3 regions of the Mesorhizobium sp. L103C131B0 genome follow, and region 2 is predicted to be linked to each of the others. Evidence: predicted binding sites of a transcription regulator. Region 2 holds the regulator's gene; each other region holds the start of a gene.
What was found. The regulator LexA, encoded in region 2, represses DNA repair genes until DNA is damaged. The targets are predictions, from matches to a motif close to TGTTCNNNNTGTGTTCNG.
Positions count from the first base shown of each region.

Region 1: X730_RS145840 (sel1 repeat family protein) is a predicted target of LexA. The motif match lies at 1,590-1,607, and genes of this name have one in related genera.
Region 3: X730_RS139160 (DUF3072 domain-containing protein) is a predicted target of LexA. The motif match lies at 1,950-1,967, and genes of this name have one in related genera.

Region 1 covers NZ_AYXC01000011.1:157,511-160,788, reverse strand. Annotated here, with positions in the region: gene X730_RS145835 (ABC transporter substrate-binding protein) at 1-803, opposite strand, end outside; gene X730_RS145840 (sel1 repeat family protein) at 1,190-1,456, opposite strand; gene X730_RS145850 (DUF2147 domain-containing protein) at 1,894-2,235, shown strand; gene X730_RS1000000167600 (hypothetical protein) at 2,372-2,602, opposite strand; gene X730_RS145855 (hypothetical protein) at 2,654-2,848, shown strand; gene X730_RS145860 (AMP nucleosidase) at 3,126-3,278, shown strand, end outside.
Region 2 covers NZ_AYXC01000015.1:11,806-15,083, reverse strand. Annotated here, with positions in the region: gene X730_RS143515 (ComEC/Rec2 family competence protein) at 1-1,406, shown strand, start outside; gene lexA (transcriptional repressor LexA) at 1,400-2,182, opposite strand; gene X730_RS143525 (GntR family transcriptional regulator) at 2,388-3,152, opposite strand.
Region 3 covers NZ_AYXC01000022.1:3,263-6,540, forward strand. Annotated here, with positions in the region: gene X730_RS1000000169130 (hypothetical protein) at 1,435-1,566, opposite strand; gene X730_RS139160 (DUF3072 domain-containing protein) at 1,706-1,927, opposite strand; gene X730_RS139155 (NADP-dependent oxidoreductase) at 2,159-3,076, shown strand.

The sequences.
Region 1 (3,278 bases), on a different contig from region 2:
CCGGCGGGGCCGGCGACCTGCCAGAATTCCGGCGAGGCGATCGAGTCCGGCATGATCAGCTGGAACTTGACGCTCTGCTCGGCCGACTGACGCAGGATAAGCCCGGCTTCCGGGTGATAGCCGCCGAAATAGACAACGTCGGCCTTGAGGTCCTTCAGCTTGGTGACGAGAGCCGAATAATCCTTCTCGCCGGCATTGATGCCTTCATAGTCGATCTCCTTGAGGCCACCGGCATTCATCGTCGCCTTCACGGCATCGGCAACGCCCTGACCGTAGGCGCTCTTGTCATGCAGGATAACGACATTCTTGCCGGCATATTTCTTGGCGATCCACGGGCCAATGAAGGCGCCCTGCGCGTCGTCACGCGTATAGAGACGCATGATCGTCGGCCAGCCGGCCTTGGCGGCGGCATCGGTCAGCTCGGGATTTGAAGAGGCCGGGCTCATCATCAGCGCGCCGGCCTCGGCGTAGACGGCGGAAGCCGGGATGCTCGAACCTGAACAGGCATGGCCGTCAATAAACTTGACGCTGTTGGCAACGATCCGGTTGGCCACCGAAACCGCCTGCTTGGGATCGCACTGGTCGTCCTCGATGTCGAGCTTGATCATCGAGCCGTTGACACCGCCGGCGGCGTTGATCGCGTCGGCGGCTGCCGTTGCGCCCTGCTTGAACTGATCGCCGATCGTGGCGAGCTGTCCGGTCATCGGGCCGACCACCGAAATGGTGATGTCATCGGCAAAGGCAACCGGCGCGCTCATCATCAGGCCAAATACGGCCGCGCTCAAAATACCCATTTTTTTCATGGTGATAGAACTCCTCCCACACTCGCGCAGCCGCTCTGGCCGCGCTTCTTTCCGAAGGCGGGACAATTTCATCCTTCATTGGGCCTGTCTAGGCGCATCGGCGCCGCTCGATTGGGCCTCATCAACGCAAAAAGCCACGCCAGCCTGTTCCGGCCGGTCGTGGCTTTTTGCTCGTAGCAGTCCCCATGCGCCCCCGCGCCACGAAAACCTGCCCGCCGTCCCCATTGTGCACGACTGGACCGTGCCGGCCTGCCGCGTTCTTGTTCTTTCATGGTCGGCCGTCTTGTCGCGGCCTTGTCGTTTCACCGGTTCCGACCGTCTTTGCGGTCTTGATCCCGGGGCTTCCCTGCTTTCGATAATCTGCCTGCGATAATCTGCTCGCGATCTCAGTGCATCGTCATCCATTCGCGGGCTTCGCGCAGCGCCTTGGCGATCTCGACCTTGGACATTGCGGCCGACAGTTCCGAGCGCAGTTCCGCGGCGCGGACCGAGCCCTTGATGGCGGCGATGTTGAACCATTTGTGGGCGGCAACGACATCGGTCTCGCAATCGCGGCCGGTCGCATACATCATGCCCAGTTCGAAAAGAATGTCGGCCTGGGCAGTTGCCCCCATGGCGCCGAAGCCGGCTTCAAGCATTTCAAAACGTGCCATTTTAGTCCCCTGTCTGGCTCCCGAGAGCGGGCCTCTTCTGTCCCCCGGTGTTCCCCGGGGAGCCGCTCTTTCGATGCTTCCGAGAATGAGGCCGAGCCTTGAATCCGTCGTTAAATGGCGTGCTTAATTTGGAGAAAACAAAGCTAAAACAAGAGGTAAACGCGGAAATTCGTTAAGGATACAAAGTCAGCAATCCCGCCGTTTTTCGATCGATTTGACGAAAATTTGCAAGACGCCGATCAACACTCTGCTAACCACGCGAACCAAAGCCAACGCCTCGATCGTTTCATTTCCACGGGCTGCACTCTCCCGACCCCGCATGAAAATTGCGAAACCTTCCGTCGCGGCACGCTTTTGTTTTGCCGGGAGCTGGATTAGCTTACGTTTGCGTAAGGGGCAGAGAGGCGGCTGCCCCATCTAAACCAGGGAGGACAGATATGTTTCGCAAAGTGAGCTTGGCCCTGGCGGCCGCCGTGATGATGGCTGGTGCGGCTTGGGCCGATCCGATCGAAGGCAATTGGAAGACACAAGCCGGCGACACAGCAGTTATCGGCGGCAGCGGTTCATTCTCCATCACCCTGAAGACCGGCAAATATGCCGGGAAGACCATCGGTTCGCTCAAGGCGGCCGGGGCCAACAAATATGCCGGCAACATCACCGATCCGGCAAACGACAAGACCTATTCGGGCAAGGCAACACTGTCGGGCACCTCGCTCAAAATGAGCGGCTGCGTGCTCGGCGGGCTGATCTGCAAGAGCCAGACCTGGCACAAGCTCTGATCTTGCTGCTTTGAGTTGACCAAAGGGGCCTTCACAGGCCCCGTTTTCTTTTGCAGGACGGTCCGCGCCATAGCCACGACCGTGCCGCTTGCGGCGGCGCAAACCCGAACCGATGCGCTCCCTAAAACATCGTCAATCACTTTGAACCGCAGATGAACGCCGGCATCAGCGCCGGTTCAGTCGCATCAGGGCATTTTGATGGCGTGTTCAAGGAGACACCACGCAAATGCTCGCTCGCCGCTTCACCATCGTCTGCCTGTTGATGAGCCTGTTCGGGATGCTCTTCGCCATCCTCGTGGCCGAACCCGGCCGTCCGGCCCGTTCCTGGGATGCAGCCAGTTCCTGCCAATTCGATTGCATGAACCATTTTCGCCCCTGAGACGACAAAGACATAGATCCAAACAGAAAAGCAAAAGCCATGAACCGCATCGCCATCAACGCCCTCCAGACCCTTCGACTCCTGCCGCGGGCGGCGCTCGTCCTGGTCGTGCTGTCGGCGCCGGTCCTGGCCGTGCCGATGATGCGGGCCAATGCCGACACGACGATCGACGCGCCGGCGACGAAGAAGCATGGCGTCGGCTTTGTCTTGCTGGTCAGTCTGCAGCGCGGGTAAGGTGTGCCGGTATTAAGGTGATGCCGGCCTGCAAGTGGCGGCCTTGGTGCTCACATGCTTCGAGTACGCTCCGCTCCGGTTCTCGAAGCCAGCCAGTTTGGTCGCTTCGCGCCCGTCCTCGACTCCGGCTCAGCGTTACCTGAATCTCAGCACACCTTGGGCATGGACGAATAAATCGACCACTTGGCGGCCACCCTCCCCTCCCAAGTGCGGCCTCAAGTCTCTATATTGAGCCATGGAAAAGCGAATCTACCCACAAGCTATCGAATCGGTCGTCATGCCGGAGCCTTTCGGCAAGCAGAGCTTCGACGACGCCAAAAAGGCCGTGGCCGCCTTGCAGGTGCTCTACGACCGCAACACCAAGTTTCTGCGCGACTCCTTTGCCACGCTTGCCGACGGCGGCGACGAAAGCAAGCGCTACCGCGCCTTC
Region 2 (3,278 bases):
CGCTGGTTGCCGGCACCATCATGGCGTTGCTGCGTGGCGCCTTTGCGCTGTTTCCCGTTTTCTCTTCGCGCCGGCCGGTGAAGAAATATGCGGCCGCGGCAGCGCTTGTCTCGATCGCCGCCTATCTCGTTATTTCAGGCGTCGTGGTTGCCGCCGAGCGCAGCTTCATCATGCTGGCGGTCATGCTTGTCGCCGTGCTGTTTGATCGCGCCGCACTCACCATGCGCAATCTGGCGATCTCCGCCATTGCCGTCATCCTGGTGTCGCCGCACGAGGTGGTCGGTCCCAGCTTCCAGATGTCGTTTGCCGCCACCGCCGCCCTTGTCGGCGCCTATGCCGGCTGGGCCGATTACCGCGCCGACAAGGTGAGAACGCCGCCGGCAAAGCGCTCCTTCGTCGGCTTCCTGTCGCGAAAATTCGCGCTGGCCATGGGCGGCCTCGCAATGACCTCGATCATCGCCGGCAGTGCAACCTTGCTGTTCGCCATCTGGCATTTTCAGCGTGTGTCGCCGCTCAGCCTGATCGCCAATCTGGCCGTGATGCCGATTGTTTCGTTGATCGTCATGCCCTTTGCCGTGCTCAGCGCACTGGCGATGCCGTTCGGCGCCGACGGGCCGTTCCTCTATGTGATGGGCAAAGGTCTGATGGCGATGATCGCTATATCGGCCTGGATTTCCGAGCGCTCCCCGGTCGACGCCGTCGGGCTGATCTCCATCCGCTCGGTGCTGTTAGTGGCGGTCGCCCTCGTCATCGCCACCATGGCCACCACCTGGCTCAGGTTGGCGGCCGTGCCTTTCGCGCTGGCCGGCCTGTTGACGGTGCCGCAGGTGCTTACGCCCGACGTGCTCATATCCGAGCATCTGGTGGCCATGCCGATCGGTGGCGGCGAACTCGCCCTCAACCGCGAACGCTCCAACGAATTCACCACGGACAATTGGAAACGGGCGCTGCGGGCCAAAACCATTATCCCACCTGAGATTTTCGAGGCAACAGATACGCGGTTCGATCTCGATCCGCTCGATCTGCCGCCCGGCTCGCCCTTCTATTGCACCGGCGATCTCTGTATCGCCCGGCACCCTTCCGGAGCCATTGTAGCGCTTGCGAAAGACCGCAAGACGGCGCGGCCGGCCTGTGCCTTCGCGAGCCTGATCGTCATCGATGACGCCACCGCCTACAATCCGTGCCGCGACCCGCTGGTGCTGGTCGTGACGAAGAAACAGCTGGCCCGCGACGGCAGCGCCGCCGTCTTCTTCGATCCGCAATCGGCAGCTGCAGCGCCAACCATCCGCTTCGCCGTCGACAAGCCGTATCGCCCCTGGCACGAGCAACGCCGCTTCTCCCGCGAAGCGCGCGGCCTGCCGCCTTACAACCAGCGTGAAAAGTACAAACCCAAGCCGGCTCAGTAGCGCCGGATCAATCCGACAAGCTTGCCCTGCACCTTCACCCTGTCCGGTCCAAAAATGCGGGTCTCGTAGGCCGGGTTGGCGGCTTCCAGGGCGATCGAGGCGCCCTTGCGGCGGAAGCGTTTCAGGGTCGCTTCCTCATCGTCGACCAACGCCACCACGATCTCGCCGGGGCTGGCTGTGTCGGCATTGCGGATGATGACCGTGTCGCCATCGAAAATGCCGGCCTCGATCATCGAATCGCCCTTGACCTCGAGCGCGTAGTGTTCGCCGCCCATGATCATATCGGGCGGCACCGAGATCGAATGGGTCTGATGCTGGATGGCGTCGATCGGCACGCCGGCGGCGATGCGTCCCATAACCGGGATTGAAATCGCGGAAACGGCATCGTCATTGCCGGCCGACATCGAACGCGACGGCGAGCCCGGCTTGATCTGGCGGCCGAGACCGCCTTGGCCCAACGCGCCTTGTCCTTGGCCGCCTTGCCCTTGGCCGGTTTGACCAAGACTGCCCTGAATGACGCTCGGCGAAAACTTCCTCGCCGCATTGAGGCCTGGTGCGATCGAGTCGGGCAGCCGCAGCACTTCCAGCGCGCGCGCCCGGTTCGGCAGCCGGCGAATGAAACCGCGCTCCTCAAGCGCCGTGATCAGGCGGTGGATGCCGGACTTGGAGGCGAGGTCGAGCGCTTCCTTCATCTCGTCGAAGGACGGCGGGATTCCGCTCTCCTTCAGGCGTTCATGGATGAACATCAGAAGCTCATGTTGTTTGCGCGTCAGCATCGCGGCCCCCAAGGGTTCTGAAACCAGAATCAGAAAAAACAAACCCAGAACAAACACTATCTGTTCCAGTTGTGTTCCGCAACCTTTTAAAGTTTAATGAATGTGTTGACGTTTTGTTCAGCGTAACGTTCGGCGCTGCGAGCGCCGCTCGTAGTCGTTGGCCGGCAACGGGGTGAAACGAAGACAAAGTGCCCTGCGTCGTCGGCTACGATCGCCGCTTCCTTTTCGGACGGGGCTGCGCAGCATCCGCGCCGGGTTCACTCTGGGCATAGACCTGCAGCGTGTAGCCGATGTGAGCGGTCATCAGAGTTTTCGCACGTTCGACGTCGCGATCGAGGGCCGCTTCCATCAGGGCGGTATGGTGTTCGATCGCCACGGCGTCGCGCAGGGCCGCCACGGCCTTCCGGTGGCCATCCGTGCGGCCGGCGGCGGCGCGCAGCGTCGGGGCCAGACCCAGAAAGCGGTGATGGCGATGCAATTGGTCGGAAATCGTCGCATTGAAGCGCAGCAGCCAGCTGGATGTCGCGGCACTGAGCAGCGCCGCATGGAAGGCATCGTGTTTTTCGTACCACGCGTCGACCGCATCATCCGATGGATCGTCGAGAACAGACCCGCACCGTGAGAGACGATAGTGGGCGGCAACGACCGCGTCTTCCCACTCACGGTCGCCCTCCTCGATCGATTCCACCAGCAGGGGCAGTTCGACCACCAGCCGCGCACGCGCCAAATCCTCGAGCTCCGCCCGAGAGACGGGAGCGACCGCAAACCCGCGGTTGCTGATGGCGGTCACAAGCCGTTCCGCCTCCAGCCGCGACAGCGCCTCGCGCAACGGCGTCCAGCCGATGCCGTAGGTGTTGCGCAGCGTGCTCAGCTTCAACGGCGCGGCAGGCGCCAGCCGGGTCGCAAGAATATCGCGCCTGAGCAGGCGATAGGCCGCTTCCGTCTTCGAGGTCTGCTCGTCATCCAGCATCGTGATCCATCAGACATAAACGCTCGGCGGATCATTATATATCAAAGCCTTTCAATGGGTGAATTATATATAATGTTTGACAGTTCAAGGGCGACCACTCAAGATCGCCGGCATGTTTGGGCGGCA
Region 3 (3,278 bases), on a different contig from region 2:
ATGACTTGAGCTCGACATGGCAGAGGGCTGCAATCGTCAAGTTTCCCAGGTCGTCGTGGCGATGAACGATCGCGTCGAGGATCGCTTAATAAGCGGCGTTTACTAAGTTCCGCTGGTCTAGCCCTACGCGATCACACCATAACCACGTGATGACAAATCAGCCATATGTGTGGCGCGGCGGGCCTGTTCCGCTTGTGGCCGGCGCCTACCCACCCGGGTTCCCCAACCATGGCGTCGGCCATTTTCGTTCTCTCAGCGATTATAAGCCTTTGCTATAGGCCTATGTGTTGGCTGGACGGTGAGATCGCTGTTAGATCGCCTCGTTCGTTTGGATGTTTCGCTGGCGTTGGGAGGAGGCGCATATGTTCGCCAGCCGGCGGATACCACACCGCCCCACCGGTCAGGCCCAGCGCGCCCGCTGCAAAGTCCCGCAGACGGCTGCTGGGCCGCTGGCGGGCAGCGGCTACTTGCTGACGATCCAATCCACCAAGCCAGTTTTATCAGCTCGAACCAATCGTGCACCAGGGCCTTGGCTAAATCGCGCCATTGACACTCAGGCGTACGGGAGACGGCAACAGTAGAAGGGTCGGCATCTTCCCAGCCTCGCGCCACGTCATCGCGATGACGTTGACGAAGGCGCATCAGCAAGGTGGCCGTAGTGGCCGCTTGAGCGATATCTATGGGCGTTGCAACCATCGCAGCCTCCCTCAAAGCGATGGCAAACCCCTCACTAGTAAGCCCGCTCAGACTCTCTCTGCAATCAAAAAAAGAGTTGTCCTCGCTCCCTGTTCTGTCATCGCAATGAAGGACGACATCTTCGAGCACCCGCAGCACACCTGTCGCATGGAAAAAGCTGTAGGCGTTTATAGGTGCTTGGGGAATCCGCCGTTTGTTTGCGTCGTGGAGCGGGACAAAGCAAGTTACTCACTCAGGCTGGCTACCGTGAAGCGGGGCACCAGCCCGACTTCCACGCGTTGCCGTGGGAAGCTGAACACAGGGCCGTCAAAGAAAGGCAAGGTGGACGCGACGGCGCTCGCTGAACGCATTCGGGCGCCGGCTGCGTTCGCGTTCACACCCGGCGCTATGTCGCTTCTAGGCCCGCTCTGTCGCTACTTTGTGCGCAGCATATTGTGGGAACTCTGCCTCGACCCACGCACTCAGTGGCTGACCAGAACGAGCGCATCATCGGCCTAACCCGTTTAGGCTGTAGAATTTGTGTGTGCGCTCGTATCGAGATGCGGGTGATGTCGCAGCCGAAACGCGCTGCTTCCTTCTCGATCCGCCCCATCAGTTTGGCGCCGATACCAGCACTGCGCATCTCGGCGTCGACAACCACATGGTCGGCCTACGCCCACTTTCCGCCCATACCCGGTTTGCTGATAGAGCGGGTAGATAGCCGCGATCTCTTCGAGCTCCATGGCTGAGTGTCGATGCCTATGTCGGCGAGGTGATGAGTGCGGCCTTGCCGCCGAACACCAGCCCCAACTGGGCAGTCGCATCGCTCGACATTACGGGCGATGCAGCCACTGCGAAGGTCGAGGACGAATTTGGAACCACAAGGTTCACCGACTATCTTTCTCTGCTCAAGAGTCGCAGGAGAATTGAAGATCCTTAGCAAACTCTACCACCTTCACTAATACGACCGTCCAGATCAGAGGCCAAATACCGCAAAACTGACCAACCTGTCGTAGGTCTCCCAGCGCCTTCAGAGCTTGAGCTCAGTCCTTAGCGCGTCGATTCGCTTCGAGGCCTCGGCTTTGCTTAGATCTTCGGCGTAGCTTCTGTCGTCGCCCGCCTGCTCACATAATGTTTTCAAGTAGGAAGCTTGCGACGGAGTCATTGGCTCGTCTCCCGTCGTCCATTCGTCAGGATCCTTGCTGATAGCTTCGCCTTTGGCTCGGGGTGTAGTTTGCATGACGCTCTCCATGTTGGGAACGGCACAACGTATTTGATCTGCTTTTGTTCCACATGCTTGAAGTGTCTGAGATTGCGATGGCAGGGGTGTTCACGAACGCAAGTTTACCCGTGCTGGAAGAATCCGACGAGATTGCTTAGCTTCCGCTCGCGGTCGCCAACGATGAACTCAACGCCAACTCTGCGCGAGACATCGAAAGATCCTCCGCGCCCGCAATTTACCCCAACGGTGAGGAGACGCCCCATGAAAGCAATCGTAGCGACGGACCAGACTGCAGGAACGGCCGGGATGAAGTTGGTGGAGTTGCCCGAGCCTCGGGCGGCAATTAACGACGTGGTCGTACAGGTTCATGCGGCAGGATTCGTCAACACCGAACTGGAGTGGCCCTCGACGTGGGCCGACCGAGCCTTCCGTGACCGGACCTCTTCGATCCTCGGCCACGAACTGGCTGGTGTGGTCACTGCGCTCGGCTACGGCACTACGGGGCTTTCTATAGGTCAGCGGGTGTTCGGCCTCGCGGACTGGCATCGCGACGGCACCCTCGCCGAGTATGTTGCCATGGAGGCCCGTAACCTCGCGCCGCTGCCCGGCGATGTCGACTTTACGGTGGGCGCTAGCCTGCCGATCTCCGGCCTAACCGCATGGCAGGGGCTGTTCCAGCATGGCCGCATCAAGGCCGGGCAGAGCGTTCTCGCGCATGGCGCTGCCGGTGCCGTCGGTTCGATGGTGGCGCAGCTTGCCAGGGAGGCCGGAGCCTATGTGATCGGCACCGGGCGGGCCGCCGACCGCCAGAAAGCGCTCGACTTCGGTGCAAATGAATTCCTCGACCTCGCAAAAGACACCCTTGAAGATGTCGGCGGCGTCGATCTGGTGTTCGATGTCATCGGCGGCGATGTCCAGAAGCGATCCGCAACGCTCGTCCGGGCCGGAGGTATCCTTGTCACAGTCGTCGGACCAACGGATATTCGACCTGCAGACGGCCTGGCGGTTGACTTCGTCGTCGAGGCTGATCGAGCCCAGCTTTCTGAGATAGTGCAGCGGATCCGCGATGGACGACTGCGGACGAACATCGGCAAGGTTTCGAGCTTGGATGATGCCATCGGCACCTTCAACTCAACGGACCGACGCGCGGGCAAGACCGTTGTTCGCGTTCGTCCGTGAGAACTTGGGAGAGAGGCGGGCCCTCGCTCCTTATGGTCGCGTCGGCAGCTGACACGGTGAGGTGCAAATCAGCGCCTGTCGCGGGATTTAGCCATCGTAGGGCGGTGTTTGCGGGAACCTACTTTGTACGTTTCCGACTCTTGCCTTTTTCGGAAAGTGACCCACAGAATTGCTGATTGAGGTTCTATCTCTCTGGGAGGAT